Regions from separate parts of the Streptomyces sp. CLV115 genome, predicted to be linked through region 1. Evidence: riboswitches for the same ligand, from Rfam matches in the RefSeq annotation. Region 1 holds a riboswitch; the other holds the start of a gene.

Region 1 (15,823 bases):
TCACGGCATGGGGGGCGCACCCGTCGGCCAGGTGTGCACCGGCTCCCCGCTGTGCATCAGCTCGGCGTACCGCCGGGTCGTCGCGGCCAGCGCCGCGTGCCGGTCGAGCCCGGCCTGGCGCGCCCGGTGGTAGGTGTCGGCCTGCCAGGACGCTCCGTTCACCCGCCGCCTGCAGCGCTCCTCGATGACCCCGAGGTAGCGGTCGCGGTCCGCGGGCTCGATGTTCCAGGCATCGAGCCCCGCCGCGGCCAGCGGCAGCAGCTCGTCCCGTACGAGCTTGACGGCCGGCACCCGGGTGAGCCCGCCCGCACGGCCGGATCGCGGCCAGATCAGCTCCGCGTCGATGCCCAGCCGGCACGCGGTGTCGAAGTTCTCCGCCGCGGCGGAGAACGGCATCCGGGTCCACACCGGCCGGGACTCCTCCGCGAGCGCCCGGACGAGCCCGTAGTACAGCGCCGCGTTGGCGATCAGATCGGTGACCGTGGGTCCGGCCGGCAGGACCCGGTTCTCCACCCGCAGATGGGGTACGCCGTCGGCGAGGCCGTACACGGGGCGGTTCCAGCGGTAGACCGTGCCGTTGTGGAGCACCAGTTCCTGCAATCGCGGCACCCCGCCCTCGTCCAGGACCCGCAGCGGCTCCTCCTCGTCGCAGATCGGGAGCAGCGGCGGGAAGTAGCGCAGGTTCTCCTCGAAGAGCTCGTACGCCGAGCCGATCCACCGCTCGCCGAACCAGGTCCTGGGCCGCACCCCCTGGTTCTGGAGTTCGGGCGGCCTGGTGTCGGTGGCCTGCTGGAAGAGCGGCGGCCTCGACTCCCGCCACAGCTCCCGGCCGAACAGGAACGGCGAGTTGGCCCCCAGCGCGATCTGGACGCCGGCGACGGCCTGGGCCGCGTTCCACACCGCGGAGAACCGCTCCGGTGTCACCTGGAGATGCAGCTGCACCGAGGTGCAGGCGGCCTCGGGGGTGATCGATGCGGAGGTGGACACCAGTCGCTCCACACCCTGGATGTCGAGGGAGAAGGCCTCGCCCCGGGCGGCCACGATCTGATCGTTGAGCAGCGTGTACCGGTCCGCGTCCGAGAGGTTCGCCACGACGAGGTCCTCGCGACGCAGGGTGGGCAGAATACCGATCATCAGGATCCCGGCATCCACCTCGCCCGCCTTCCGGTGGGCATATCCGAGCCCGGTCCTGAGCTCTTCGGCCAACTGGTCGAAAACACGCCCGTCCAGCCGGTGCGGGACTATGTTCACTTCCAAATTGAACATCCCGAGTTCCATCTGGAAATCACGGCTCGCGATGCGCGGGAGGACCTCCCCATTCATCATCTTCGGCATGCCGTCGGCGCCCGCGAGATTCAGCTCGATCTCCACGCCCATGAGGTTGCGCGGCCGGTCGAACCTCCGCTCCGTCATCAGCCGCTCCAGCCCCTCCAGGCACTGGTGGAGCTTCCTCCGGTACCCCTGCCGATCAGACAGGTCAAAGGCGCCCGCCACGACCTTCTCCCCCATCGGAGCGTCCCTCCCTCAAGTGGCGGCCCGCGGCCCAGGCCGCTCGCGTCACGATCGATAATGCCCAGGCCGGGTGATCCATAACGCCCCCGTGAACGCCACGGAGCCAGTAATCTGAGTGCGCCCGCCCGAGGCACATTCCATGGGCATGATGCAGCACGGGTTTCCCATCTTGGCGCATGGTGAATACACCGTCGCGTTTCGGCCGTCCACGGCCGGGGAAAAATCCCAGGCGGCGGCTGCGCCGCTGACGCAAAATCAGCAGATTCTCCGCATAATAAAGTCTCGATACCGCCTTGTCGGCAATAGCTGCGACGGCTAGTGGAATCACCGCGTGAACGCGTGTCGTATAAACTCCGCGGACGAGGCAGAGAGTTGACGCACCGGCTCAGTCACCGGCCTCCTCTGGCCCCGTATGCCGACAGCGACGTCTGCACCCGCCCACGCACCACCGTGTCTCCGAAGTGAGAGGCGACCCACTATGCCGCTGCATGTTCCCCCGGCTCCCGCGCCCGCTCTGCGCAGCGTTCTCGCGGCACTCGGTTCACCCACCGCAGTCCGCGAGGCCCGCACCCCAGCCCTCCGATCGGCCGAGGGACCACTGAGCCCCGAACTCCCGCTCCCCGTCCATGTACTGGAGCGGATCGGGCCGGGCGGGCTCGCTCCCGCCACCCGGCTCGCCGCGTGGCGGTTCCTGATCCGCAGCGCGGAGCAGCCCGTCGCCGCCGCGGACACCATGCTCACTCCGGACGGCTGGGCGTTCTCGCACTTCTTCGAGGGCCCCTACATCGCCTCGACCGAACTCGCCCTGCGCCAGGCCGAGACAGTCACCACGCACTATCAGCCACGGCTGCTGTCCATCCCGGAGCTCTACATGCTCGCGCTGTGGCTGCACGGCGACGCCGAGGCAGACGCCGCCGGCGGGGAACTCGCCCCGGCCGATCTCCTGGTTCCGCTGGCCCCCGCCCCGCCGGGCATCGCGGCCCATCGCCCGCACCGGGTCGCCGATCTGCTCCGCGTGATGACGCTGCGCATCACCCCCGGCCCCGGCCCCCTGCTCGGATCACCGGCCTGAGAACCGCACCCCCGTACGAGACCGCTGCGCCCCGTACGAGAACACTGTGCCCCGTCACCTCCCTGGTGGCGGGGCACACCGCTGGGGGGGCGCACTTCGGTCCCCGTCCGGACTAGCCCGGTCCGACCACCCCGAACCACCCGAAGTGACAGTGCAGTTGCAGTGAACCGTCCGCGCGGGTGATGCGTCCTCCGAGTAAGGACAAGTGCTGCTGCGAAATCCCTGCGGATTGCCGCCCGTGGGGCAACACTGGGACCGGACCTATCGATACGGGGGGCGGCCATGAACACCTCATCCAGCCGCAGGACATTCACTACAACGCAGCGAAAGAACCCAGCCATGTGCCAGCATCAGCCACCATGCCCGACCGCCGACTCAGCCGACCGGGAAGCCGCCCGCCTGACGGCCCACCACCCGGAACAGGGCTGGAGCCTGCTGTGCAACGGGGTCCTTCTCTTCGAGGACACCGGCGAACTGCTCCCGGACGGTCAGATCATCGCTCCGCACCGGCCCCTGGGGACCGACCGGGTGATGAAGGCCGCCTGATCGCGGCCGGTACGAGCTGGGGCCGGCCCGGAGAAATCTCCGAACCGGCCCCGACGCATGTCCGCGTCACTCCCCCGCGCTCATGACTCAGTTGTCGTACTCGTCCAGCGGCGGGCAGGAGCAGACGAGGTTGCGGTCACCGAAGGCCCCGTCGATCCGGCGCACCGGCGGCCAGTACTTGTCGGCGGCCGAGACGCCGGCCGGGAAGACCGCCACCTCACGGCTGTACTCGTGCTTCCACTCCCCGCCCAGCATCGCGGCGGTGTGCGGAGCGTTGTGCAGCGGGTTGTCGTCCGCGCTCCACTCGCCGGAGGCCACCTTCTCGACCTCGCCGCGAATGGCGATCATCGTGTCGCAGAACCGGTCGAGCTCCGCGAGGTTCTCGCTCTCGGTCGGCTCGATCATCAGCGTCCCGGCGACCGGGAACGACATGGTCGGCGAGTGGAATCCGTAGTCGATCAGACGCTTGGCGATGTCGTCGACACTGACGCCGGTGGCCTTGGAGATCGGCCGCAGGTCCACGATGCACTCGTGCGCGACCAGACCGGCCGGGCCGTTGTACAGGATCGGGTAGTGCGGCTCCAGGCGCTTGGCGATGTAGTTCGCGGCGAGCACGGCGACCTGCGTCGCCCGCTTGAGGCCCTCGCCACCCATCAGACGTACGTACGCCCAGGAGATCGGGAGGATGCCGGCCGAGCCCCACGGGGCGGCCGAGATCGGTCCGACACCGCTCTCGGGGCCCGCCGCGGGCTGCAGCGGGTGGTTCGGCAGATACGGCGCGAGATGCGCGCGCACCCCGACCGGGCCGACGCCGGGGCCACCGCCGCCGTGCGGGATGCAGAAGGTCTTGTGCAGGTTCAGGTGCGAGACGTCGCCGCCGAACCGGCCCGGCTTCGCGAGACCCACCAGCGCGTTGAGGTTGGCACCGTCGACGTACACCTGGCCGCCGGCGTCGTGCACCTCGGCGCAGATGTCGGCGACGTGCTCCTCGAACACCCCGTGCGTCGACGGGTAGGTGATCATGAGCACGGCAAGCTCGTCGCGGTGCTTCTCGATCTTGGCGCGCAGGTCCTCGATGTCCACCTCGCCGTCGTCGGCGGTCTTGACGACGACGACCTTCATGCCGGCCATGACGGCGCTGGCCGCGTTGGTGCCGTGCGCGGAGGACGGGATGAGGCAGACGGTGCGCTGCTCGTCACCGTTGGCACGGTGGTACGCGCGCACGGCCAGGAGGCCGGCGAACTCGCCCTGCGAGCCCGCGTTCGGCTGGATCGAGACCGCGTCGTACCCGGTGACCTCGGCGAGACGCTCCTCCAGCTCACGGATGAGGGTGAGGAAGCCCTGCGCCTGCTCGGCCGGCGCGAAGGGGTGCAGCGCGCCGAACTCGGGCCAGGTGATCGACTCCATCTCGGTGGTCGCGTTCAGCTTCATGGTGCAGGAGCCCAGCGGGATCATGCCGCGGTCCAGGGCGTAGTCCCGGTCGGCGAGCTTGCGCAGGTAGCGCAGCATCGCGGTCTCGGAGCGGTGCTGGTGGAAGACCGGGTGGGTGAGGATCTCGTCGGAACGCAGCAGCCCCTCGGGCAGCGTGTCGGCGAGGGTGGCGTCCAGCGCCTCTATGTCCCCGTCCGCACCGAAGGCGGCCCAGACGGCGGCGAGCTGCGTGCGGGTCGTGGTCTCGTCGCAGGCGAGGGAGACCAGGTCGGTGTCGACCAGCCGCAGGTTGACCCCGCGCTCGCGGGCGGCGGCGACGGTCTCGGCGGCCCGGCCCGGGACCCGCACGGTGAGGGTGTCGAAGAAGGCCCCCGTCACGACGTCGACCCCGGCGGCGCGCAGGCCCTCGGCCAGGATCGTCGCGTAGCGGTGGGTGCGCCGCGCGATCGTCCGCAGCCCGTCCGGGCCGTGGTACACCGCGTACATCCCGGCCATGACGGCGAGCAGTACCTGGGCGGTACAGATGTTGCTGGTGGCCTTCTCGCGGCGGATGTGCTGCTCGCGGGTCTGCAGGGCCAGCCGGTAGGCCTTGTTGCCGTCCGCGTCGACGGAGACACCGACGAGGCGGCCGGGAAGGCTGCGGGCGAACTTCTCGCGCACGGCCATGAACCCGGCGTGCGGTCCGCCGAAGCCCATCGGCACACCGAAGCGCTGCGTGGTGCCGACCGCGATGTCCGCGCCCAGGTCGCCCGGCGAGGTGAGCAGCGTCAGGGCGAGCAGGTCGGCGGCGACCGTGACGACCGCACCCAGTTCGTGGGCCTGCTCGATGACGGGCTTGATGTCCCGGACGGCTCCGGAGGCGCCCGGGTACTGAACCAGCACGCCGAAGACACCGCGCTCGGCGATCTCCGCCGGGATGCCCTCGGACAGATCGGCGACGACGACCTCGACACCGGTCGGCTCGGCGCGGGTCTCGATGACCGCGATCGTCTGCGGCAGGGCGTCGGCGTCGATCAGGAAGACCCCGTTCTTCACCTTGCCGACGCGCCGGGAGAGCGCCATGGCCTCGGCGGCCGCGGTGCCCTCGTCGAGCAGCGAGGCGCCGGAGGTCGGCAGCCCGGTCAGCTCGGCGACCATCGTCTGGAAGTTGAGCAGCGCCTCCAGCCGGCCCTGCGAGATCTCCGGCTGGTACGGCGTGTAGGCCGTGTACCAGGCGGGGTTCTCCATGACGTTGCGCAGGATCACAGGCGGGGTGAAGGTGCCGTAGTAGCCGAGCCCGATCATCGGGGCCAGGACCTGGTTGCGGTCCGCGAGCTCGCGCAGCTCGGCGAGGACCTCGGCCTCGGTGCGCGCGGCCGGCAGCCCGAGCGCCTCCGCGCTCTTGATCACATCGGGCACCGCGGCCGCGGTGAGTTCGTCCAGCGAGCCGTAACCGACCTGGGCGAGCATCTTCGCCTGCGCCTCGGCATCGGGTCCGATGTGGCGCTGCTCGAACGGAATACCCTGCTCCAGCTGGGAGAGCGGAGTGCGACGGGGGGTCATGGTGGAGGCCTCCTGGTCTGTCACGACCTGCGAGGGGCACCACGGCGCGGGTGCCCGAACGGCCTCCCCCTCTGTCATCTCAACCTGAGAGCTTCACCGGCGCGCCGTGCGGCGTACCGGCTTTCACCGTCGGTGAGGGAGGGACTCGCACCGGCACTCGGCCGCACGAAACCCGCCCTGCTTTCCAGAGTGACCTCGTCCGTGCGGTACGGGGGCCTGAGAGATTCCGGGGAGGATTTGCTCCTTCGGCGCCTTCGGATCAGCTCCGGAGGACTCTCCCGCACGGGGTCAGCAGCCATGACCAGCCTACCAGCGGGCTTCGTGGCTGATTTCTCGAGTGGCCAACCACCCGGATCTGCCTTTTTGTAGTGCTAGTGGAGTAGCCGCGACCAGTGGGAGGGACCGTGCAGACCGACATCGATCCGCGCAGCCTGATCGGCCGCAAGGCGTTCGACCGCAAGGGCACCAAGATCGGAACCGTGGACGAGGTGTATCTCGACGACGCGACCGGTGTGCCCGAGTGGGCGGCCGTACGTACCGGACTCTTCAGCCGGGACGCGTTCGTCCCCCTGGAACCCAGCGAATTCGTGGAGGACACGCTCCGCATCCCCTTCGACCGTGCCCTGATCAAGGACGCGCCGGACTTTGGTGTCGGCCGCCACCTCTCACCGGAACAGGAGCTCCAGCTCTACCGGCACTACGGACTGGACTCCGCGCCGGAGGAGACCGGCCCGGACAGGGACTTCGGCAGGCTGGCCGGCCAGGACGAGTAGTCCTGCGGGTCGCGGACCAGGGGCAGCGGATCGGCGGGCCGGAGCTCCGGGTCGTCGATCCGGAACGTACGCACCCGGCCGGGCGGCGATCCGGGCTCCTCGAACCGCACCGTCACCCTTCCGACGCCACTGCCCTGCACCCAGCCGTGGCCGTACGTCTCGTGGTGCACGTCGTGTCCGGCGGGCCAGCGCCGTGCCGCGCGCTGCTCGGCACTCTCCGGGACCTCCGCCCTGGGATCGCCGGGCGGCTCGGCGATCTCGTCCCCCGCCGGTGCCGTCCCCGCCGCCGGCTCCCCGGCAGATTCCCCGGCCGGCTCCTCTGCCGCGGCGCGCTCGCCGGCGGCCTGGGCGAAGAGGTCCTCCTGTGTGTAGTCGGCAAGCCCCGTCACACCCACTCCGAGGAGCCGGACGCCCCCGGTGGTGTCAACGGCCTCCAGGAGCCGTGCGGAGGCCTCACGGACCACCGTGGGGTCGTCCGTGGGCCCACGGAGCGTCTCGGACCTCGTGAGCGTCGAGAAGTCGTACCGGCGCACCTTCAGCACCACCGTGCGCCCGGACCGCCCCGCGCCCCGCAGCCGCTGCACGCAGCGGTCGGCCAGCCGCTCGACCTCGGTCCTGATCCGCACCCGGTCGTGCAGGTCGGCGTCGAAGGTGTCCTCGACCGACACCGACTTGGCGTCCCGCTCCGCGACCACCGGCCGGTCGTCGTACCCGAACGCCATCCGGTGCAGCGAGCTCCCGTGCGCCTTCCCCAGCAGGCGCACCAGCTCGTCCTCACCCGCCTCGACCAGGTCGTCGACCGTCGTCATCCCGGCACGGCGCAGATGATCCGCCGTCGCCGGCCCGACACCGGGGAGGATCCGCACCGACATGGGCGCGAGCAGCGCCCGCTCCGTGCCCGGCTCTATGAGCAGCAGGCCGTTCGGCTTCGCCTCCTCCGAGGCGATCTTGGCCAGCATCTTGGAACCGGCGAGCCCGACCGATCCGGTGAGCCCGGTGACCGCCTTGATGGCCGTACGCAGCTGCGCGCCGATCTCCAGCGCCGAGGCCGTGTCATCGGCCGTCCCCCCGGCCTCCAGGTCCACGAAGGCCTCGTCCAGGCTGAGGGGCTCCACCAGCGGGGAGAGCCGTGCCAGCAGCTCCATCACCTGGTCGCTCACGGTCCGGTAGAGCTGGAAGCGCGGCACCAGATAGGCCGCATTGGGCGCCAGCCGCCGCGCCTGCGCCGTCGGCATCGCCGAGTGCACCCCGAAGCGACGCGCCTCGTACGACGCGGTGGCGACCACTCCGCGCGGCCCGAGCCCGCCCACCACCACCGGCTTGCCGCGCAGGCTCGGCTTCGCCGCCTGCTCCGCAGAGGCGTAGAAGGCATCCATGTCCAGATGCAGGATGGTGGGCGCGGCTCTCACATCAATCGATGCTGCCCTACGGCACTGACAATCGCCGCGCCCGAACCCTCGGCCGTGTCAGCCGGCGCGATTGCGCCGCCGCGCAAGCTCATCGGTGGGGTTGTTCCCGATGAGGGTCTCGCCGGTGTCCACCCGCTCGCCGTGCAGCTGCGAGAGCGCGGCGTCCACGTCCTGCCACACCACTCCCACCGCGATGCCGAAGACCCCCTGGCCGCCCTGGAGCAGACTGACGACCTCGTCGGGCGAGGAGCACTCGTAGACCGTCGCCCCGTCGCTCATCAGCGTCATCCGCTCAAGGTCCTGGAATCCGCGGGCCCGCAGATGCTGAACCGTGGTGCGGATGTTCTGGAGAGCCACACCGGTGTCCAGGAAACGCTTCACGATCTTCAGCAGGACGACGTCCCGGAAGCTGTAGAGGCGCTGTGTCCCGGAGCCGTACGCCGGACGCACACTCGGCTCCACCAGGCCCGTACGCGCCCAGTAGTCGAGCTGCCGGTATGTGATCCCGGCGGCCGCACAGGCGGTCGGCCCGCGATAGCCGATGTCGTTGGCCGATGCCACTTCGTCCCCCGCCACCGCCGCCGGTTGAACCGGTTGCATGATGGTGTGGTCGGCTGTACTCCCCTGCTGCGGATACGGCCCACCCGCTGCCGTACCGTCGCCGCTGCTTCTCACGCCGACCTCCGTCCTTGACCTGCCATCTCGAAGGTAGGCAGTCACTCGGGGTGCGTCAACGATCGCCACACTCGGCACGCCGAGTGATAATCACCCTGAGGGTGGTTTCCCGTGTCTCCCGAGCGGGAAAGGCTTGCCGGATGCGCTGACGGCTACCCCCGAAGGACGGTCATTGACTGTTGGTGCCGAAATCCTCCGGGGAGATCTGATCGAGGAACTCGCGGAATTTCTCCACCTCGTCCTCCTGCTCGTCCGGGATGGCGATACCGGCGTCGTCGAGCACCCCGTCACTGCCGTAGATCGGCGTGCCGGTGCGCAATGCGAGCGCTATGGCGTCGGACGGCCGTGCGCTCACCTCGACCCCGCTGGCGAAGACCAGCTCCGCGTAGAAGACCCCTTCCCGCAGGTCCGTGATGCGGACCTCGGTGAGCTCCTGGCCGACGGCCTCAAGCACATCCTTGAAGAGATCATGGGTCAGCGGCCTGGCCGGAGCCATGCCCTGCTGGGCGAAGGCGATCGCGGTCGCCTCACCAGGACCGATCCAAATGGGGAGGTACCGGTCGCCTCCCACTTCACGCAGGAGCACGATCGGTTGGTTGGAGGGCATTTCCACCCGGACACCCACAACGTCGAGCTCGTTCACACAGCAACCCTAGGACGTGCCCGGCAGGTTTGGGTAGTCGGGCACCGGCGCGATCAGTGGAGCCGGATGTGCAGGGCGCTCTGTACAAGGGCCGAATGAAGCCTCACGGACAGCTCCGCGAGTTCTTTCGCAGTGGCCTCCGCATGGGCTCTGGTCTGCGGATTCCGGTGCCGCCGCAAGGGTGCGACCACCTGCTCGATGAGCCCGACCTCGCGATCCGCAGCGGCCCGCATGGCACGCAGGTGACGCGGCTCCAGACCGAACCTGCCCAGATCCGCCACAAGCTTGGCCACGGTGACCATCCCTGCGTCGTATCCGCCCTCGGCGGTCGGAACCACCAGTCCGTACGACTCCCACTCGTCGAGGTCGCTCTCGGTGGCCTCGGCGGCCGCCAGCAGCTCGGCACGGCCGATCCGGGCCGCGGTGGGCCGTCCGGGCTCCGCGTCCCAGCCGCCGCCGGTCAGGTCCCGCGGGCCGCCCCCGGAGGGCAGGGCGGCCTGTTCACCACGGGCCAGGGCATCCAGATGCTCACGGATGACCTTCAGCGGGAGGTAGTGGTCCCGCTGCATGCGCAGCACCTGCGCCAGCCGCTCCACGTCGGCGCCGCGGAACTTGCGGTAGCCGGAAGGGGTCCGCTGCGGTTCGACGAGCCCTTCGGCCTCCAGGAAGCGAATCTTGGAGATCGTGACCTCGGGGAACTCTTCCCGCAGCCGCAGGAGCACCGTGCCGATGCTCATCGGGCGGTCGTCGGCGGTGGCGGTGCCGGCCACGGCACCGCCCGTCGGTGTTCTCAGCATGGACCTTCCCTGACGGGTCAGATGCCGCGCTGGCTCGCGTAGAAGACCAGCCGGTACTTGCCGATCTGCACTTCGTCGCCGTTGGACAGGGCGACGGAGTCGATGCGCTCACGGTTGACGTAGGTGCCGTTCAGGCTGCCCACGTCGCCGACCGTGAAGCTGCCGTCGGGGCTCCTGCGGAACTCCACGTGCCGCCGCGACACCGTCACGTCGTCGAGGAAGATGTCGCTCTGCGGGTGACGGCCGGCCGTGGTCAGCTCACCGTCCAGCAGGAAGCGGCTGCCCGAGTTCGGACCGCGGCGCACCACCAGGAGCGCCGAGCCGAGCGGAAGGGCGTCGACCGCCGCCTGGGCCTCGGGCGAGAGGGACGGCACCGCCGTCTGCCCGGTGACCTCCGCCTCGTACGCCTCAAGACCGGAGATCGAGATGGTCGAGGTCGTCTCCGAGGCACGCTCGGGAATCCCGCCCCGCAGCGGCGCGCCGCAGTTGGAGCAGAAACGACTGTCCTCGGCATTGCGATGCCCGCACCTCGTACAGACCGGCATGGACGAACCCTCCTGCCTGGGGGCGAACTCTCCACCCGAACTCGAGGTCGACGATTCTCCGAAACCTATGCGGCCGGGACCGGCAGGGTCAACAGACGACGCGCCGGATGCTCCCGAATTGTCACTGCCCGTACCCGACACCTGATCACGGAAGAGCGGACGATCCGTGCCCTGCTCCTCCGCCTGGCCATGGCGCGGTGCGCGATGGCGGGCGGCCTCGTCGCGAGCGCTCTTTCCGAACAACTTCCCAAACAACTTCACGGGCGCTTCCCCTTGACCGAAATAGACCCGCCCGTGGGGCAGGACGAACCCTGAATGAACACACCTGCCGACCCGGACATCTTCACAACGTCCGTATCCACTCGACAGTTTCCACCACGCACCACCAATACGATGCGGCGACCCCCCGCAACCTTGTGCCCGTCTCCTTCGCCCCTTCCGCGACGCCGCATCACGGGGACGACGACCGAGCGTAGTCAGGCTGCTTCGCCGGTCGCAAGGCGTCGACGACGATGTCGTCGGCCTGCTCGACCTGCACGGTGGCCTGCTCCTTCTCCAGCGTCTGCACCACGCCGCCGGGGATGTTCAGCGCCGGCTCCAGATCCTGGGGCTTGCCGATCACCTCGAAGACGTACGGCGCGGTGATCTTACGGCCGTCGACCTTGACGTTTCCGCCGTCACCGGAGAAGTACGTATTGGCCACCACACGCACCCCGTTGACCTCAATGGCCTCGGCGCCCGCAGCCCGCAGCTCCTGGAGCGCGTCGAGCAGCATGTCCGCCTTCACCCCGTCACCGGGATCGTTGACGGTGAGCGTGATCCCCGGCCCGTGAGCGGCCACGGTGCCCGCGAGGACACCGAGTTGCCGCTCCTTCTCCACCGTCTGCTTGCGCGCCTCCTCGGCCTGGTCGGAGCTGTTCTCCAGCTCCGTGCGCTGAGCGTCCAGCCGCTGCTTCTCGTCCTCCAGCCGCTGGGTCCGGTCGTCCAGCTCGTCGAGGATCCGTACCAGGTCCTCCTGGCGGGCGCCCCGCAGCGCGCTGTTGTCACTGTTGGACCTCACCTGGATGGCCAGTCCGAGACCGAGTACGAACAGCAGCAGCGCGACGATGAGTTGGGCACGCGTCACCCGCGGCGGCCACAGACCGGCGACCAGCCGCTGACGGCCGGTGAGCTCCTTCGCGGGGCCCGCCGTCCGCTCTCCGGCGTGTTCGGACCCGTCGGGAAGTTCTTCGTTGTTCATCGGCCTCAGGCCCGGAAGACGTGCCGGCGGATGGCCGCGGCGTTGGAGAAGATCCGGATCCCGAGCACGACCACCACACCGGTGGAGAGCTGCGCCCCGACGCCCAGTTTGTCGCCCAGGAAGACGATCAGCGCGGCCACCACGACGTTCGAGAGGAACGACACGACGAACACCTTGTCGACAAAGATCCCGTCGAGCATGGCGCGCAGTCCACCGAAGACGGCGTCGAGGGCGGCCACGACGGCGATCGGGAGATAGGGCTCGACCACCGCCGGCACCTCGGGCCGGACCAACAGTCCGACCACGACTCCCACGACGAGGCCCAGTACGGCGATCACGATGTGCCCTTCCCTGTGTCTGCCGCACCACTGCCGGTGTCTGCGGCCTTATAAGGCTCTGCTGTACGTACGATCAGGCTCGGCGCGACCGGAAGGCTCAGCTTCTGCTGCACGGACAGGCTCGTCCGGATGTCGAAGGTGTCCTTGAGCGCCTGGAGGTACCGGCCGTCGGCGCTGTCCTGGAACGCCGTGCCGAGATGCTTCCCGTTCCCCACCGCCAGCACCGTGTACGGCGGAACGAGCGGTCTGTTGTCGACCAGTATGGCGTCGCCCGCCGCGCGGATCGCCGACAGGGCCGTAAGACGCTGTCCGTTGATCGCGACGGCCTCGGCGCCGGACTGCCACAGGCCGTTGACGACCCGCTGGAGGTCACGGTCGCGGACCCGTCCGGTATCGGAGAATCCGCTGCTCTCCCTCGGCCCGCCGCCGCCCTGGGCGGTGTCCTTGGCGTCGTCGATGACGAGCTTCACTCCGGGCCCTTCGACCGCGGTCGCCCCGGCGAGCAGTGCCACCCGCTCCCCCTGGTCCCCGCCGTGCTTCTCCAGCGCCTTGCGCTGCCGCCTGCCCACGTCGCCCCGGAGCTCGTCCACCTGTGCCTCAAGGCTGTCGGCCGCCGCGGTCTCGTCGTCGATGCGACCGATCAGCTCCTGGCGCTCCTTGGCGAGGACCGGCGCCGAGACACGTGCCTCCGCGGCCCCCAGCGTGACGACCAGGGCGGCCAGCACCAGACACGCGGCGAACCCGAGTTTCGACTTGAGCGTACGGGGCAGCCCCGCGCTCCCGTCGGCCTTGCGACGCGCCGACGCCTCGGCGTATCCGTCGTCCAGGCTGTGGTCCATCACGTTGGTCAGCAGCGACATGGACGCGTCGGGGCGCGCGGGGGGCGAGGCGGTACTCCGATCGGGGGGCTGCTGCGACATGCCGCACATCGTCGCACGTCGCCACGGCTGACGCCGAATGGCCCCACCGGTGTGCCCGAGGGCGCCCGCGGGACGCCACCGGACACACCGGGAGAACCGTTACTGACCTGCGCTGTCCACGATCGCCGCCCACTCGTCCAGCAGCGCCTGCGCGGAGGCGTCGTCCGGGCCCTCGGCCCACAGATGGGTGACCGCCTCGGCCCGGTCCGGCAGTACCATCACCCACCGTCCGTCGGCCTCCACCACCCGCACCCCGTCCGTCGTGTCGACGCTGCGGTCACCGGCGGCCTCCACCACCCGCCGCATGACCAGGCCCTTGACGGCCCAGGGGGTGGCGAGATCACGGCGCAGGACATGGGCACGCGGAATGCGGGCATCGATCTGGCTCAGGGTGAGCTGGGTCCTGGCGACCAGACCGAGCAGCCGCACGAACGCCGCGGATCCGTCGAAGACGCTGCTGAATTCGGGAACGATGAAGCCGCCACGCCCGTCTCCACCGAAGATGGTGCCTTCCTCGCGTGCCACGCGCGTCAGATCGTCGGGCGATGTCGTCGTCCATTGGACCTGCGTGCCGTGGTACGCGGCGACCTGCTCGGCGACGCGGGTCGTGGTGACCGGCAGCGCCACCCGCCCGCTGCGCCGCTCGGCCGCCACGAGGTCGAGCATCACGAGCAGCGCCCGGTCGTCCTCGACGATCCTGCCCCGCTCGTCGACGAGCGAGAGCCGCTCGCCGACCGGATCGAACCGAACGCCGAACGAGGCCCGTGCCGAGGAGACGATCTCGCCGAGCCGTACGAGTCCGGAGCGCCGGGTCTCGGCGGACTCGGTGGGCCGTGATTCGTCGAGCCCGGGATTGATGGTCAGTGCGTCGACACCGAGCCGCCCCAGCAGGCTGGGCAGTACGAGCCCGGCACTCCCGTTGGACGCGTCGACGACCACCTTGAGCCCCGCGTCCGCGATCCCCGCGGTGTCCACGTTCCGCAGCAGGGATCCGGTGTACGAGTCGAAGACGCTGGACGGGAAGTGCAGATCGCCGATCTCGCCCGGGAAGGCGCGGCGGTACTCCTGACGTGCGTAGACCCGGTCCAGCTTCCGCTGCCGCGCCTGCGACAGGTCCGCGCCCCGTTCGTCGAAGAACATGATGTCGACCGAGTCGGGCACACCGGGAGACGTACGGATCATGATGCCGCCGGCACTGCCCCGCGCCGTCTGCTGGCGCGCGACGGGCATCGGTACGTTCTCCAGGTCCCGGACGTCGATGGCGCTGGCCTGGAGGGCCGAGATCACCGCTCGCTTCAGGGCACGGGCTCCTCGGGAGTGGTCACGTGCGGTGGTGACCGTCGAGCCCTTCTTCAGGGTCGTGGCATAGGCTCCGGCGAGCCGGACCGCCAGTTCCGGGGTGATTTCGACGTTCAGGATCCCGGACACACCTCGGGCGCCGAAGAGATGCGCCTGTCCGCGCGATTCCCAGATGACCGAGGTGTTGACGAAGGCGCCGGCCTCGATGGTCTTGAACGGGTAGACGCGCACATTGCCCTGGATGATCGACTCCTCGCCGATCAGGCATTCGTCCCCGATGACCGCGCCGTCCTCGATGCGGGCGGCCCGCATGACGTCGGTGTTCTTGCCGATCACGCAGCCGCGCAAGTTGCTGTGCTGTCCGATGTAGACGTTGTCGTGCACCACGGCCCGGTGCAGGAATGCGCCGCTCTTGACGACGACGTTCGACCCGATGACCGTGTGCTCGCGAATCTCGGCGCCGGCTTCGACCTTTGCGTAGTCCCCGATGTAGAGGGGTCCGCGCAGTACCGCGTCGGGATGTACTTCGGCGCCTTCCGCGACCCATACGCCGGGCGAGATCTCGAAGCCGTCGATGTCGACGTCGACCTTGCGTTCAAGGACGTCCGCCTGTGCCTTCACATAGCTTTCGTGAGTGCCGACGTCCTCCCAGTAGCCCTCGGCGACATAGCCGTAGATGGGCTTGCCCTCCTTCATGAGCTGCGGGAAGACATCACCGGACCAGTCCACCGAGACATCGGCTTCGACGTAGTCGAATACCTCGGGCTCCATGACGTAGATGCCGGTGTTGACCGTGTCCGAGAAGACCTGTCCCCAGGTGGGCTTCTCCAGGAAGCGTTCGACCTGGCCTCCCTCGTCCACGATCGTGATGCCGAATTCCAGCGGGTTGGGCACACGGGTCAGGCACACCGTGACCAGGCCGCCCTTTTCCTTGTGGAAGGCGATGAGATCGCTGAGGTCGAAATCGGTGAGCGCATCACCGGAAATGACGAGGAAGGTGTCGTCCTTCAGCGCTTCCTCGGCATTCTTCACGCTTCCCGCGGTACCGAGCGGTTTCTCCTCGTTGGCATAGCTGAGCTCC
Region 2 (15,823 bases), on a different contig from region 1:
AGACCGCCGAGTTGATCTTCTTGGCGAGCTCCTGGGTGGAGAGGATCACACCGCCGCGCGGACCGCCGAGGGTCTTGTGCGTGGTGGTCGTGACGACGTGGGCGTGCGGCACCGGGTTGGGGTGCAGCCCCGCGGCCACCAGACCGGCGAAGTGCGCCATGTCGACCATCAGGTACGCGCCGACCTCGTCCGCGATGCGGCGGAAGGCGGCGAAGTCCAGCTGACGGGGGTACGCGGACCAGCCGGCGACGATCAGCTTCGGCTTGGACTCCTTGGCGAGGCGCTCGACCTCGGCCATGTCCACGACGCCGGTCTCGTCGACGTGGTACGGGACCACGTTGTAGAGCTTGCCGGAGAAGTTGATCTTCATGCCGTGGGTCAGGTGACCGCCGTGGGCCAGGTTCAGGCCCATGATCGTGTCGCCCGGCTTGAGCAGCGCGAACATCGCGGCGGCGTTGGCCTGCGCACCGGAGTGCGGCTGGACGTTCGCGGCCTCGGCGCCGAAGAGCGCCTTGATGCGGTCGATGGCGATCTGCTCGACCACGTCGACGTGCTCGCAGCCGCCGTAGTAGCGGCGGCCGGGGTAGCCCTCGGCGTACTTGTTGGTGAGGACGGAGCCCTGGGCCTCCATGACAGCGACCGGAGCGAAGTTCTCCGAGGCGATCATTTCGAGGGTGGACTGCTGACGGTGGAGCTCGGCGTCGACGGCGGCGGCGACGTCCGGGTCCAGCTCGTGGAGGGATGAGTTGAGAAGCGACATCAGGTGGTCCCTTGGGGTCTTTAGTTGCCGGAGAACTCGGTGTACTCGTCGGCGGAGAGCAGGTCCTCCGGCTCCTGCGCGACGCGTACCTTGAACAGCCAGCCGCCTTCGAAGGGAGCGGAGTTCACCAGCGACGGGTCGTCCACGACGTCCTGGTTCGCCTCGGTGACCTCGCCGGTCACCGGGGAGTACAGGTCGCTGACCGACTTGGTCGACTCCAGCTCACCGCAGGTCTCGCCCGCGGTCACCGTGTCACCGACCGCGGGGAGCTGGGCGTAGACGACGTCGCCGAGCGCGTTGGCCGCGTACTCGGTGATGCCGATCGTGGCCACACCGTCCTCGACGGCCGACAGCCACTCGTGCTCCTTGCTGTAACGCAGCTGCTGGGGGTTGCTCATGACCTGAATTCTCCTGTACGCGGGGGAGTGCTGATGAACGGTGGTCTTACGGTGTGAGACGCGACTGCGTCACTTCTCGATGAGCGCCGACGTCACTTCTGGCGCTTGTAGAACGGCAGTGCCACGACCTCGTACGGCTCGTGGGTGCCGCGGATGTCCACCGCGACGCCCTCGGCACCGGGCGTGGCGTGCGCGGCGTCGACGTACGCCATGGCGATCGGCTTGCCCAGGGTCGGGGACGGGGCGCCGGAGGTGACCTCCCCGACGACCTGGGCGCCGGCTCCGCCCACGGCGACCACGGGGTAGCCGGCGCGCGGCACCCGGCGGCCCTCGGCGACCAGGCCGACCAGCTTGCGCGGCGGAGCGGTCTCGGCGCGCTCGGCGGCGGCCTCAAGGGCCTTGCGGCCGACGAAGTCGCCCTCCTTCTCGAACTTCACGACCCGGCCGAGACCGGCGTCGAAGGGGGTGAGCTCCGTGGTCAGCTCGTGCCCGTACAGCGGCATGCCCGCCTCCAGGCGCAGCGTGTCGCGGCAGGAGAGCCCGCACGGGATCAGGCCGCGGGAGGCGCCCGCCTCGGTCAGCGCCTGCCACAGCCGCTCGGCGTGCTCGGGGGCGACGAACAGCTCGAAGCCGTCCTCGCCGGTGTAGCCGGTACGGGCGATCAGCGCGGGGACACCGGCGACCGTGCCCGGCAGACCGGCGTAGTACTTCAGGCCGTCCAGGTCGGCGTCGGTGACCGAGGCCAGGATGGCGGGGGACTCCGGGCCCTGGACGGCGAGCAGTGCGTACGCGTCCCGGTCGTCGCGCACCTCGGCGTCGAAGCCCTCGACGCGGGCCGTCAGCGCGTCCAGCACGATCTGGGCGTTGCCCGCGTTGGCGACGACCAGATACTCGGCCTCCCCCAGCCGGTAGACGATCAGGTCGTCCAGGATGCCGCCGTCCTCGGCGCAGATCATCGTGTAGCGCGCCCGGCCCACGGCGACGGTGCCGATGTTGCCGACCAGCGCGAAGTTCAGGAAGGCCGCGGCCGCGGGGCCGGTGACGGTGATCTCGCCCATGTGCGACAGGTCGAAGAGGCCGGCCCTGGTGCGCACCGCGTTGTGCTCGTCGCGCTCGCTGGCGTACCGCAGGGGCATGTCCCAGCCCGCGAAGTCGGTCATGGTCGCGCCCAGCGAACGGTGCAGGGCATCGAGGGCGGTGAGGCGGGGGGCGGTGCTCATGGATATGGCTCCCAGGGCATGACGACGAGGACGATCCCTCCCCATCTGTCATCGGAACCTGAGAGGTTCGCCGAGACCCCCTGGAAGGGTTCGGCTTGCACCTTGGGTGGAGCCGCGAAGCGGCCCGCTTTTCAGATCTGCCTCATCCACGCGGTACGGGGCCTGAGAGATTCAAGGGAGGAACTTGCTCCTTCGGCGCCCGGCACAGGTAGTGACCGGAACTCTCCCGCGCGGATTCGAACGGCCTTTATGCAGTTGGCCGGGCCATCATCGCACGCATCGGGCCGGAGTGGGGCCCCGGTCCCCCGCCGGAAATCACCGGCGTGGACGGTTGTGCCGCATTACCTTTTCTTTACACTTCAGGGGCATACGTGGGGTGATCCGACAGGGGGAGGGCGATGACGTTGCAGCGGTACGCGACGACCGCAGGGTTCGCGCACGGGGCGATGCCCGCACAGCCGGGGGCCCCGGCCCGGGAGATGTCGGGCCCGCGCGCGCCCGTCGTGCGGGATCTGCGGGAGCGGGCCGGGCGCAGCCCGCGCGCCCTGCGGTTCGCGGCGGGCGACGTGGTCGTGGTCTCCGGGCTGCCCGGCAGCGGCAAGTCGACGCTCATCCGGCGCGCGGTGACGACGGCGCACGCCATCGACTCCCAGGACACCCGGGACCGCTGGGCGCGGTCCGTGCCCCGGTTATTCCCGTACGCCCTCTACCGCCCGCTCGTCCGTGCCGCCCACTACTGGGGGCTGTGGCGGGTGCTGCGTTCCGGGGAGTCCGTCGTCGTCCACGACTGCGGGACGCAGTCCTGGGTGCGCGGCTGGCTGGCCCGGGACGCGCGGCGCCGGGGCCGGGCGCTGCGTCTGGTCCTGCTCGACGTCACGCCCGAGACCGCGCGGGAGGGCCAGCGCGAGCGCGGACGCGGCGTATCGGGATACGCCTTCGCCCGGCACCGCAGGGCGGTGGGCAGGCTGCTGCGGGCGACGGAGAAGGGGCTGCTGCCGCCCGGGTGCGGCTCGGCGGTGCTGCTGGACCGGGAGGCGGCGGGGCGGCTCGCCCGGATCGAGTTCGCCGACGGGCCGCCCGGCGGTCGGTAGCGGGGCGGGGGCGCTTCGGGGCCGGGCGTTAATCTTCTGCCGGAAAGCTTGGGCGAGAAGGGGAAGCAGTGGACGTTCCGGCGCAGGTCCAGTCCCATCCGCAGGGCGGATGGCCGGGCAATGAGCTCGAAGAAGTGCTGATGGCCTCGGTGGGCAGCCCGGAGGCGGGCGGACGGCTCGTCGAGGTGCTCGGCCGCAGCCAGGTCTGGGTGCCGCTGCCCAACGGCGGCGGTCCGGACTCGGGGGCCCTGGACCTGCCGACGACGGAGATCGAGGGCGCCCCGTACGTCCCGGTCTTCAGCTCCGAACAGCAGTTCCTCGCCTGTGTCGGCGCCCACATGTCCTTCACCGTCGCGCCCGCCCGCGACTTCGCCCGCGGACTGCCCCCGCAGCTCGGCATCGCGGTGAACCCGGGCGGCGCGGTCGGGATGCCGCTGCCGCCGCCCGCCGTGGCCGAACTCTGCCGGGCCGGGCGCACCCCGCTGGACGGGCCGGCCGGCGGCGGCAGGGTCCGGCTGTACGAGCCGGACTGGAAGGAGGAGCCGGTCGACTTCCTGGCCGCCGCGGCCGGCGAGTTCGAGGAGAGCGGTGTGGTGCTCTCCGCCCGCCGGGCGCTCGCCAGCATCGAGGGCGGCGACCCCGTCCTCTTCGTCGGCGTCGAGTTCTCCACCTGGGACGGCGCGGGGCGCAACGCGCCGATGGACGCCCTCGGCCGCGCACTGGGCCGGGTCGAGGTTCCCTGGCCGGTCAATCTCGTACTGCTCGACGTGGCACAGGACCCGGTCGGCGACTGGATGCGCGAGCGGATACGGCCGTTCTACCAGCGAGCGGGCATATAGAACCCGGCGCGGGCCCCCGCCGGGCACCGGTGGGGAACACCGCTCGGACCCATGACGTCAAGTCGGTGTCAGGACCGGCGCATAAGCTGGTTTCATGGCTGGTGCCTCGGCATCATGCCGCACCCGTGTGCCCGGGGCGGCGGGCCGACACAGTGGATCGAAGAGGGGCGGGACCAGGTGAGTGCGTCAGGCACCGCGGCGGCCGGGCAGGTCGAGCACATGCTGCGCCAAGTGACGCCCGGGCGCTACGACGCGTACGAGGCGCTGCTGCAGGCCCTCGCGGGCGGCCGGATCTGGATGCTCCTCTGGCAGGGCCAGGCGGGCTCGCCCGACGCCCAGTACGGGAACATGGAGGTCGACGGCCTCGGCTACGCCCCCTGTGTGACCTCCGCCCAGGAGCTCTCGGCCAGCGGCTGGAACCGCGCCCATGAGCTGGTCGACGGCCGGGACATCGCCCGCACCCTCTTCCCCGACCGCTGGGGCATCTGGCTCAACCCGCACGCCCCGGGCGGCGGCGTGGGCGTCCCCTGGCTCGATCTGCGCCGGATCGCCACCGGCCTCGACCGGATGCCCGCCGGCCCGCTCCGGCTCACCGAGCCGGCCATCGAGATCCCGCAGTTCTACGCCCTGCTCACGCAGAACGCCCACCACACCCCGGCGATCCGCTCGCTGCGCCGGGCCTGGGTGCAGCCCGCCCTCGGCGTCCCGTACCTCACCATCGGCCTCGACCTCTACGACACGAGCCCGCCCGCGGTGGACGCGGCGCGCGCGATGATGCAGCAGTCGGTCTCCGCCGTCCCGGAGGGGCTGCCCGTCTCCACCGTCGCGATGTCCGACGAGTACGACCCGGTCGCGATGTGGCTGCGGGCCAACGCCCGCCCGTTCTACGACCGCGAGGCACACGCCCCGGCGGCCCCCGTCGCGGGCTACGGCTACCCGCCGCAGAGCGCGTACTGACCCTCCCGGACACCCGGTCGCGCGTCCCGCACCGGGCGGCCGACGCGCCTTCCCGCCGCCCGTAAAGGGGCGGTTCGCTCCCGGAAGCCCGAATGCGGCCGTACGTCCCCGATATCCGGAACGCGGCCATGGGGCGCCAACTCCCCGAATGTGAAAGCGCGTTCATCCGCGCCGCGGCCCACCGGGCCGCCCATGTCCGAGATTTCCGTGCTCGGCACAACTCATGGTGAATGCGTCGTGAATCCGCGCGCATGCCCCCCTTCCATATCAACTGACCTGTGTTCGGCGGGCGTTCACATCCGTCCGGATAACGGAACACCCCAGAGCGCATCACGGTTAGGCATCCATTCGCCTGTCGGTATGGCTACCAGTCGTAACGGCAATGAAGACTCCCGCAGCAAGGGCGTCTTGCCGCCTCTGCGTACGACTGACTGATCGCGCCGCCACAGCGGCCAGTTCGGCCCGGCCACCGCCGGTTGAGAGGGGTCCTTGCCACGATGACGGCACCACTGCACGAGCCGACCAAGGAAGCGGATCCGATCGCGGCCGGCGGTCCCGCAGTCGACTCCGGGGTGAAGAAGGTCGAGGGACGGTCGCTCAAGCAGATCGCCTGGAACCGCCTGAAGCAGGACAAGGTCGCTCTGACGGGTGGCATCGTTGTCCTCGTCCTGATCGTGGTGGCCGTCTTCGCGCCGCTGATCGTGAACCTGTTCGGGCACCCGCCGAACGAGTTCCACCAGGACCTGCTCGACCCGCTGACCAATCTGCCCACGGGCAGCCTCGGCGGCGTGAGCGGCGACTACCTGTTCGGCGTCGAGCCCAACAAGGGGCGCGACATCTTCAGCCGGATCGTCTACGGCGCCCGGATCTCGCTGCTCGTGGCGTTCCTGGCGGCCCTGGTCGCCGTCGCCCTCGGCACCCTCTTCGGGATCATCGCCGGCTACTTCGGCGGCTGGGTGGACGCGGTGATCAGCCGGGTCATGGACGTGCTGCTCTCCTTCCCGCAGCTCCTCTTCATCATCTCCCTGGTCTCGGTCCTCCCCGACGACCTGCTCGGGCTCACCGGCAGCGGCGTGCGCATCGCCGTACTCGTCGCCGTCATCGGCTTCTTCGGCTGGCCCTACGTCGGACGCATCGTCCGCGGGCAGACGCTCTCGCTGCGCGAGCGCGAGTACGTGGAGGCGGCGCGCAGCCTCGGCGGCGGGCGGACGCACATCCTCTTCCGCGAGCTGCTGCCCAACCTGGTGGCGCCGATCACCGTCTACGCGACGCTGATGATCCCCACCAACATCCTCACCGAGGCGGCCCTCAGCTTCCTGGGTGCCGGTGTCCGGCCGCCGACCGCCTCCTGGGGCGGGATGCTGCGGGACGCGCTGGAGACGTACGAGCACGACCCGATGTTCATGGTCTTCCCCGGCGTGACGATCTTCATCACCGTGCTGGCCTTCAACCTCTTCGGGGACGGGCTGCGCGACGCCCTGGACCCCAAGGGGACCCGATAACCCACGACTTGCCCCTGCCGCATCGTCAGGTGGCTTTTCCCATGGTTCTCCGGCAAGCAACGGCCTGGGACCGCGATCTCGGAGGTTACGAGAAAATGTCCACAGTTACCTCGAAACGACGGCTCACCGCTGGTGCGGCCCTCGTGGTCGCGGCGCTGATGACCACCACGGCGTGCGGCGGCGGCGACGACAGCGAAGGCGGCGGCAAGTCGAAGGGCGCCGGCTTCAACGCCGCGTTCAACAAGGTCGCCAACCCGTCCACCAAAAAGGGTGGAACGCTGAAGATGGTCGGCAAGCAGGACCTCGACTCCGCCGACCCCCAGCGTGCCTACTACGGCATGGCCTGGGACTTCATGCGCTTCTACACCCGCCAGCTGGTCAGCTACGACACCAAGCCGGGTGCGGGCTCCACCAAGCTGGTCGGCGACCTGGCCACCGGCCCCGGTGAGATCACCGACGGCGGCAAGACCTACACGTACAAGCTGCGTGACGGCATCACCTGGGAGGACGGCTCGAAGCTGACCTCCAAGGACGTCAAGTACGGCATCGAGCGCATCTGGGCGACGGACACCATCACCGGTGGCCCGCAGTACCTCAAGCAGACGCTGGACCCCAAGGGCGAGTACAAGGGCCCCTACAAGGACAAGTCCGCGGACAAGCTCGGTCTCAAGTCGATCGAGACGCCCGACGACAGCACCATCATCTTCAAGCTGCCCAAGCCCAACGGTGACTTCGAGCAGTTCCTCGCCATGCCGTCCGGCACGCCCGTGAAGGCGGACAAGGACACCGGCGCCAAGTACACCCAGCGCCCGTTCTCCTCCGGCCCGTACAAGTTCGAGTCGTACAAGCCGGGCAAGAGCATCGTGCTCGTGCGCAACGACAAGTGGCAGAAGGCCTCCGACCCGCTGCGCGCCGCGCTCCCGGACAAGGTCACCGTGACGATCTCCGCCAACCTGGAGGAGAACGACAAGAAGCTGATGGAGGGCGACTACGACGTCGACCTCAACGGCACCGGCATGACCCAGTCCGGCCGCGTCACCGCCGTCCAGGACCACAAGGACAGCGTCGACAACATGCAGACGTCCTTCGTCCGCTACGTCGCGCTCGTCCACACCGCGAAGCCGCTGGACGACGTCCACTGCCGCAAGGCTGTCTTCTACGCCACCGACTTCGCCGGTCTCCAGCAGACCCGCGGTGGTGAGATCGCCGGTGGTGCGATCGCCAACAGCACCCTGCCGGTCTCCATCAAGGGCCACAGCGACTACGACCCGTACGGCGTCCTCGCCCGCAAGGGCAAGCCGGACCTGGCCAAGGCCAAGGACGAGCTGAAGCAGTGCGGTCACCCGACCGGCTTCTCCACCAAGCTCACCGCCCGCAACAACAACCCGGGCGAGGTCGACACCGCCGAGGCGCTCCAGGAGCAGCTCGGCAAGGTCGGCATCAAGGTCGAGGTCGACCCGCTCGACGGCGCCGAGGCGTCCAGCATCACCGGCTCGCCGTCCGTCGTGAAGAAGCGCGGCTACGGCATGACGATGAGCGGCTGGGGCCCGGACTTCCCGTCCGGCCAGGGCTTCGGCCAGCCGCTGTGGGACAGCCGGTTCCTCTCGGACACCGGTAACTACAACGAGTCCCAGATCAAGGACCCGCAGATCGACAAGCTCTTCGACAACGCGATCGCGGAGACCGACCCGGTCAAGGCCGGCGAGATCTACAAGGCTCTCGACAAGCGGATCCTCGACCAGGCCGACTGGATGCCCTTCATCTACGAGAAGAACATCACCTGGCGCGGCAGCCGTCTGACGAACGCCTACATGTCCGACGCCTACAACGGCCGTTACGACTACGTCTCGCTCGGCGTCGTCAAGTAGCCGCTGTAGTCAACAGCATCTGCAGTCAACCCGGTTGACTGTTCCACCGCCGGGCCGCACACAGTGCTTGCTTATCTCATCCGGCGCCTGTTCGCCGTAGTCATCATGGTGCTCGTCGTACTGCTCGCGACGTTCACCATCTTCTTCATGCTGCCCAAGTGGGCGGGTCAGGACGTCGCAGTCCTCTTCGCCGGCAAGGCCACGGGTGTCGAGCAGCTCCAGGGCATCCGGATCAAACTGGGTCTCGACGACCCCCTCCTCGTCCAGTTCTGGGACTTCGTCAAGGGCATCCCGATGGGACGCGACTACGCGAACGGTGCCGATGTCACCCACTGCGCCGCGCCCTGCTTCGGCTACTCCTTCCGCACGGAGGTCCCCGTCTGGACCACCCTCAAGGACGCGCTGCCCGTGACCGGCGCGCTCGCCGCCGGTGCCTGCGTGCTGTGGCTCCTCGGCGGTGTCGCCACCGGCGTGGTGTCCGCGCTCCGGCGCGGCACGATCTGGGACCGCGCCGCGATGACCACGGCGCTCGCCGGCGTCTCGCTGCCGATCTTCTTCACCGGCATGGTCGCCATGGGCCTGTTCGTGCACAACTTCGGCTGGGTCCACATCGCCGACAACCTCTCCACGGACGACGGCATCGGCACCTGGTTCCAGAGCCTGATCCTGCCGTGGATCGTGCTCGCCTTCCTGAACGCCGCGATGTACGCCCGCCTCACCAGAGCCACCATGCTCGAAGTGCTCGGCGAGGACTACATCCGCACCGCCCGCGCCAAGGGCCTGGGCGAGGGCACCGTCATCACCCGGCACGCCCTGCGCTCCGCGATGACTCCGATCCTCACCGTCTTCGGTCTGGACATCGGCGTGCTCCTCGGTGGCGCCGTCCTCACCGAGTCCACGTTCAACCTGCCCGGGCTCGGGCTCGCCGCGGTCCAGGCGATCAGCAACAAGGACCTGCCGGTGATTCTCGGCGTCACCCTGTTCGCGGCCCTCGCGATCGCCGTCGCCAACCTCGTCGTCGACATCATGTACGCCGTCATCGACCCGCGAGTGAGGCTGGGATGACCGAACTGCACAAGAGCGGTGCCGCGCTGGGCGAACCCTCCCCGGCCGGCTCACCCGCTCCCACCGCCTTCCTCGAAGTGCGCGACCTCAAGGTGCACTTCCCGACCGACGACGGCCTGGTCAAGTCCGTCGACGGACTCAACTTCCAGCTGGAGAAGGGCAAGACCCTCGGGATCGTCGGCGAGTCCGGCTCCGGCAAGTCCGTCACCTCGCTGGGCATCATGGGCCTGCACACCACGGGCCAGTACGGCAAGCGCAAGGCGCAGGTCTCCGGCGAGATCTGGCTGGACGGCAAGGAGCTGCTGTCCGCCGACCCCGACGAGGTGCGCAAGCTGCGCGGCCGCGACATGGCCATGATCTTCCAGGACCCGCTGTCCGCGCTGCACCCGTACTACACGATCGGCAAGCAGATCGTGGAGGCGTACCGGGTCCATCACAGCGTCGACAAGAAGACCGCCCGCAAGAGGGCGGTCGAGATGCTCGACCGGGTCGGCATCCCGCAGCCCGACAAGCGCGTCGACAGCTACCCGCACGAGTTCTCCGGCGGTATGCGCCAGCGCGCGATGATCGCCATGTCGCTGGTCAACAACCCCGAGCTGCTGATCGCCGACGAGCCGACGACCGCGCTGGACGTCACCGTCCAGGCGCAGATCCTCGACCTGATCCGGGACCTGCAGAAGGAGTTCGGCTCCGCGGTCATCATCATCACCCACGACCTGGGCGTCGTGGCCGAGCTCGCCGACGACATCCTGGTGATGTACGGCGGGCGCTGCGTGGAGCGCGGACCGGCCGAGAAGGTGTTCTACGAGCCCCGGCACCCCTACACCTGGGGCCTGCTGGGCTCGATGCCGCGCCTCGACCGCGACCAGACCGACCGGCTCATCCCGGTCAAGGGTTCCCCGCCGTCGCTCATCAACATCCCGTCGGGCTGCGCCTTCAACCCGCGCTGCCCGTACGCGGACGTGCCCAAGGACGACGTCACCCGCACCGTACGGCCCGAGCTCCAGGAGGTCGGCGGCCGGCACTGGGCGGCCTGCCACATGTCGCCGGAGCAGCGGGAGCGTATCTGGACCGAAGAGATTGCGCCCAAGCTGTGAGCGAGGACAAGGCCGTGACGAGCGAGGACAAGGGCGTCGACGTTCCGGCGCAGAGGTCGGCCGGTGACACCGCCTCCCGCGAGGTGCTGCTCAAGGTGACCGGGCTGCAGAAGCACTTCCCCATCAAGAAGGGGCTGCTGCAGCGCAACGCCGGTGCGGTGAAGGCCGTCGACGGGATCGACTTCGAGGTGCGCTCGGGCGAGACCCTGGGCGTCGTCGGCGAGTCCGGCTGCGGCAAGTCGACGATGGGCCGGCTGATCACCCGGCTGCTCGAACCCACTGCGGGGAAGATCGAGTTCGAGGGGAGGGACATCACGCACCTCGGCGTGGGCGGCATGCGCCCGATGCGCCGGGACATGCAGATGATCTTCCAGGACCCGTACTCCTCGCTGAACCCGCGGCACACGATCGGCACGATCGTGGGCGCCCCCTTCAAGCTTCAGGGCGTCACGCCGGACGGTGGCGTCCGCAAGGAGGTGCAGCGGCTGCTGGAGGTCGTGGGCCTGAACCCCGAGCACTACAACCGCTATCCGCACGAGTTCTCCGGCGGTCAGCGCCAGCGCATCGGGATCGCCCGCGCACTGGCGCTCAACCCCAAGATGGTCGTGGCGGACGAGCCGGTGTCGGCGCTGGACGTGTCGATCCAGGCGCAGGTGGTGAACCTGCTCGACGACCTCCAGAGCGAGCTGGGCCTCACGTACGTGATCATCGCCCACGACCTGTCGGTGGTCCGGCACGTCTCGGACCGGATCGCGGTGATGTACCTCGGCAAGATCGTGGAGCTCGCCGACCGCGAGTCGCTCTACAGGGCGCCGATGCACCCGTACACGAAGGCGCTGCTCTCGGCGGTCCCGATTCCGGACCCAAAGCGCCGGTCGGTCAAGAGCGAGCGGATCCTGCTCAAGGGCGACGTGCCCTCGCCGATCTCGCCGCCCAGCGGCTGCCGCTTCCACACCCGGTGCTGGAAGGCGACGGAGGTCTGCAAGACGCAGGAACCGCCGCTGGCCGAGCTGAAGACCGGGCACCAGGTGGCCTGCCACCACCCGGAGAACGCGCCCGACCAGGTGCCCGGCGAGACGGTGACCGCGGCGGCGCGCGAGGCGATCCAGATCGTCGGCGTGCAGAAGCCGGAGGCCGCCGAGGCGAGCGGGGCGGAGGGTGGCTCCTCCTCGCCCGATACGCCGGAGGACAGCACGAAGGAGTAGTACCGGCACAATTGCCCGGTGCTCAACGAACTGTTCACGCCCTCCGTCCAGCATGCGCTCGACATCGTCGGAATCTTCGTCTTCGCGATCTCCGGCGCTCTGCTCGCCGTACGCAAGAACTTCGATGTCTTCGGCATCGCGGTGCTCGCCGAGGTGACCGCGCTGGGCGGAGGGCTGTTCCGTGACATCGTCATCGGGGCGGTCCCGCCCGCGGCGTTCACGGATCTCGGCTACTTCACCACCCCGCTGCTCGCCGCCGTCCTGGTGTTCTTCATGCACCCGCACGTCGAGCGGATCCAGGTCGGCGTCAATGTCTTCGACGCGGCGGGCCTGGGACTGTTCTGCGTCACCGGCACGGTCAAGGCGTACGACTACGGCCTGGGGCTCACCGCGTCGGCGGCCCTCGGTCTCGCCACCGCGGTCGGCGGCGGTGTGCTGCGTGACGTGCTGGCCAACGAGGTGCCCTCGCTGCTGCGCTGGGACCGCGACCTGTACGCGGTGCCCGCCATCGTCGGCGCCGCGATGACCGTCCTCTGCATCCGCTTCGACACGCTCAACGCGTTCACCAGCGGCACCGCCGTGATCGTCGCCTTCGTGCTGCGGCTGCTGGCGATGCGCTACCACTGGCGGGCCCCGCGCGCCTACAACCGGAAGTCCGCGTCGGCCGAGGAGAGCCCGGCGGCCACCTGAGACACGTCCCGTCCGGCACGGCACGGCCAGGCCGGCTGACATATTCCGGCCAAAAAGCTACCGCTCAGTAATACAATCGGTGTACGGTGCATCGCATGGCACAGGCAGCAGAGCAGGCAGCGCGGACCGGACAGGCGACCATCGGGGACAGCGAGTTCGACCGCGACACCGCCGTCACCCTTCGCGAAGAAGGCGTCTACGACGCCGAACTCTCCGCCGGATGGACGATCATCCACGCCGTCAACGGCGGATATCTGCTGGCCATGCTGGGCCGCGCGCTCGGCCAGGCCCTGCCGCACCCGGACCCCTTCTCCGTCTCGGCGCACTACCTCACCGCCTCCGTCCCCGGCCCCGCGGTGATCCGGACCCAGACCGTCCGTACCGGCCGCACCCTCTCCACCGGTCAGGCCTCCCTCTTCCAGTTCGCGCAGGACGGTACGGAGGTCGAGCGCATCCGGGTCATCGCCACCTACGGCGACCTGGACGGACTGTCCGACGAGGTCCGTACGTCGGCGAAGCCGCCGGCTATCCCGCCGATGGAGTACTGCCTCGGCCCGGGCGACGGCCCCGCCCCGATTCCCGGCAGCTCCGCCATCACCGGACGGCTCGACATCAAGCTCGACCCGGCGACGGTCGGCTGGGCCGTCGGCGCACCCTCCGGCAAGGGCGAGATGCGCGGCTGGTTCGGCCTCTCGGACGGCCGCGACGCCGACCCGCTCTCGCTGCTGCTCACCGTCGACGCGCTGCCGCCCACCTCGTTCGAGCTGGGTCTCAAGGGCTGGACGCCCACCATCGAGCTCACCACTCACATCCGCTGCCGCCCGGCCCCCGGCCCGCTGCGCGTCTCCATCACCACCCGCAACCTCGCGGGCGGCTTCCTGGAGGAGGACGCGGAGGTCTGGGACAGCGCGGACCGGCTGGTGGCCCAGTCCCGCCAGCTGGCCCGCGCACCGCGCTCCTGACGGCCGGCCGCGGCCGGGGCGGGGCACGGGCGAGGGCGGCGGACGCGAGAAGCTGGTGAGGTGAAATCCGACCGGCTGCTCTCGATCCTCCTGCTGCTCCAGACCCGCGGTCTGGTGCCCGCCACCGAGCTGGCCGAGCGCCTCGAAGTCTCCGTACGCACCATCTACCGCGACATCGAGGCGCTGTCCGCCTCCGGCGTCCCGGTCTACGCCGAGCGTGGGCGGCACGGCGGCATCGCGCTGCTGCCCGGGTTCCGCACCGATGTCACCGGGCTCACCGCCGACGAGGCCCGTGCCCTCTTCGTCCTCGCCGCCGAGGGCGCCCATGCCGCGCTCGGCCTCGACGAGGCGCTCGGCTCCGCGCTGCGCAAGGTGATGGCCGCCCTGCCCGAACCGCACCGGCCCGCCGCCGAGCTGACCAGCAGGCGGATCCTGGTCGACCCGGTGCGCTGGATGAGCGGCCCGCAGCCGGCCGTCGACGTGGCCGAACTCCACGACGCCGTCCTCGCCGACCGGCGGTTGCGGCTGGACTACCGCCACAGCGGGACGAGCACCCCGCGCACCTACACCGTCGATCCGTACGGCCTCGTCGTGAAGGCAGGCGTCTGGTACCTGGTGGCGGACCGGGACGGGGTGCCCCGGCTCTTCCGGGCCGACCGGGTGCGCCGGGCCGGCCTCATGGACGAACCGGTCGTACGACGGCCCGGGGTGGAGCTCGTGGACCTGTGGGGCGCCCTGCGCCGACAGGTCGAGGAACGGCCGGGGCGGGTGCGGCTGTTGGTACGCGTGCACCGCTCCCGGCTCGATCTGTTCGTGCGCCTGCACGGCGGGGCGGGCGAGACCGGAGACGGGCGCGGGGAGTGGCTGCGGGCCGAGCTGGCCGTGGACTCGGTCGAGTGGGCCCGCGCCCTGCTCTCCTTCGGCCCGAACGCAGAAGTGATCTCGCCGCCCGAGGCACGGGACGTCCTGCTGCGTCACGCGATGGCGGTCGTGGAGCTGTACGGGGATGCGGGCGGGCGCTGAGAGGCGGGTGCGGCCTATGGGGTGGCGGTGCCGTCCGTGCCGTCCAGCCAGTGCCGCCGGCCGAGGTTGATCAGCCTCAGCCGACGGCGGGCCACCCGGGCCACCTCCTGCTCGCCGCCCGGTCCCGCGTCCAGCAGCGCCGACGTGGTGATCACCATGAGGTCGACATAGAGACCTCCCAGCATCAGCAGGTCCTCCTCGCTCCACCCCCCGGACTGCGGTTCCCCGGCGATGGCCGCCGCCATCTCCTCGGCGAAGAGCCGCAGTTGGGCCGCTATGGCCTCGCGGACCGGGCCGACGCCGCCATGCTGCTCACGGGCGATGAAGCGGAAGTGGGCGGGCTGCTCGCAGACATGGCGCAAGGTCAGCTCGACGCTGCGGTCCAGACGCTCCTCGCTGGCACCGGTCTCGGCGAGCGTCGCGGCGATCATGCCGTGCAGGCTGCCCAGCGCCTCCTCGACGAGCGCCACACCGAGCGCCGCCGTGTCGTCGAAGTGCCGGTAGAAGGCGGTGGGCGTGACGCCCGCGGCCCGGGTCACCTCGCGCAGCCCGAGGCTGCTGAGGCTCTGGTGCTCCAGGAGTCCGAGTGCGGCATCCAGCAGCGCCTGACGGGTTCTCAGTTTCTGGGCCCGGCGGATGCCGACGGTGTGACTCATGCCATTCAGTAAACAACTGTTCTCCGGAGCGGGAAAGTGTCGTGCGGGTCTAGACTGAGCAGTCAGTGAACAGTCGTACTCTCAAATGCTCGTCGAGAGCTCGCAGAAAGGCTGAACATGCTCGCCCTCGTCGCCGCCCTGCTCCTGCTGGGGGTCGTGCTCGGAGCGGTGGTCCAGATCCCGCTGCCGCTGACCTTCGCGCTCGCCGCTGTGATCGGCTGCTGGCTGCTGATCTTCGCCGTGCGGGAACGGACCTGCGCGCAGCGCCGTTCGCGCTGACCGCCCCTCCAGCCGTCGTCCCGGTCGTCGTCCCGACCCCGACCGTCGTCCCGGCCGCAGTTCCGGTCGTCGTCCCGACCGCAGTTCCGAAGGAGCCCGCACCATGACACTCACCGCATCGGTCCACTGCCGCGCAGCGGACGACGGGCCGGCCGTCGAGGAAGGGGCCGGAACCGGCCCTCGGTCCGGCCCGGAGCCCGTCCCCGAGTCC

The links. Region 1 has a riboswitch for glycine ahead of gcvP (aminomethyl-transferring glycine dehydrogenase). Riboswitches for the same ligand answer to the same signal wherever they lie in the genome.
Region 2: linked by a shared signal. The riboswitch ahead of gcvT (glycine cleavage system aminomethyltransferase GcvT) and the one ahead of gcvP (aminomethyl-transferring glycine dehydrogenase) in region 1 are both predicted to bind glycine.

The regions. Positions count from the first base shown of each region.
Region 1 covers NZ_JBCEWQ010000089.1:1,158-16,980, reverse strand. The annotation lists gene AADR41_RS26655 (glutamate-cysteine ligase family protein) at 1-1,509, opposite strand; gene AADR41_RS26650 (hypothetical protein) at 1,991-2,584, shown strand; gene AADR41_RS26645 (DUF5999 family protein) at 2,924-3,130, shown strand; gene gcvP (aminomethyl-transferring glycine dehydrogenase) at 3,218-6,103, opposite strand; glycine riboswitch at 6,298-6,394, opposite strand; gene AADR41_RS26635 (PRC-barrel domain-containing protein) at 6,508-6,876, shown strand; gene AADR41_RS26630 (DNA polymerase IV) at 6,801-8,285, opposite strand; gene AADR41_RS26625 (MerR family transcriptional regulator) at 8,343-8,960, opposite strand; gene AADR41_RS26620 (bifunctional nuclease family protein) at 9,130-9,603, opposite strand; gene ftsR (transcriptional regulator FtsR) at 9,657-10,400, opposite strand; gene AADR41_RS26610 (FHA domain-containing protein) at 10,418-11,206, opposite strand; gene AADR41_RS26605 (DUF881 domain-containing protein) at 11,397-12,185, opposite strand; gene AADR41_RS26600 (small basic family protein) at 12,191-12,523, opposite strand; gene AADR41_RS26595 (DUF881 domain-containing protein) at 12,520-13,443, opposite strand; gene AADR41_RS26590 (mannose-1-phosphate guanyltransferase) at 13,543-15,823, opposite strand, start outside.
Region 2 covers NZ_JBCEWQ010000096.1:3,927-19,749, reverse strand. The annotation lists gene glyA (serine hydroxymethyltransferase) at 1-760, opposite strand, end outside; gene gcvH (glycine cleavage system protein GcvH) at 781-1,158, opposite strand; gene gcvT (glycine cleavage system aminomethyltransferase GcvT) at 1,251-2,378, opposite strand; glycine riboswitch at 2,520-2,617, opposite strand; gene AADR41_RS27630 (AAA family ATPase) at 2,777-3,469, shown strand; gene AADR41_RS27625 (enhanced serine sensitivity protein SseB) at 3,538-4,308, shown strand; gene AADR41_RS27620 (enhanced serine sensitivity protein SseB C-terminal domain-containing protein) at 4,486-5,265, shown strand; gene AADR41_RS27615 (ABC transporter permease) at 5,763-6,767, shown strand; gene AADR41_RS27610 (ABC transporter substrate-binding protein) at 6,863-8,635, shown strand; gene AADR41_RS27605 (ABC transporter permease) at 8,699-9,700, shown strand; gene AADR41_RS27600 (ABC transporter ATP-binding protein) at 9,697-10,797, shown strand; gene AADR41_RS27595 (ABC transporter ATP-binding protein) at 10,794-12,002, shown strand; gene AADR41_RS27590 (trimeric intracellular cation channel family protein) at 12,021-12,692, shown strand; gene AADR41_RS27585 (thioesterase family protein) at 12,788-13,654, shown strand; gene AADR41_RS27580 (helix-turn-helix transcriptional regulator) at 13,715-14,677, shown strand; gene AADR41_RS27575 (TetR family transcriptional regulator) at 14,692-15,333, opposite strand; gene AADR41_RS27570 (hypothetical protein) at 15,451-15,612, shown strand; gene AADR41_RS27565 (DUF4190 domain-containing protein) at 15,716-15,823, shown strand, end outside.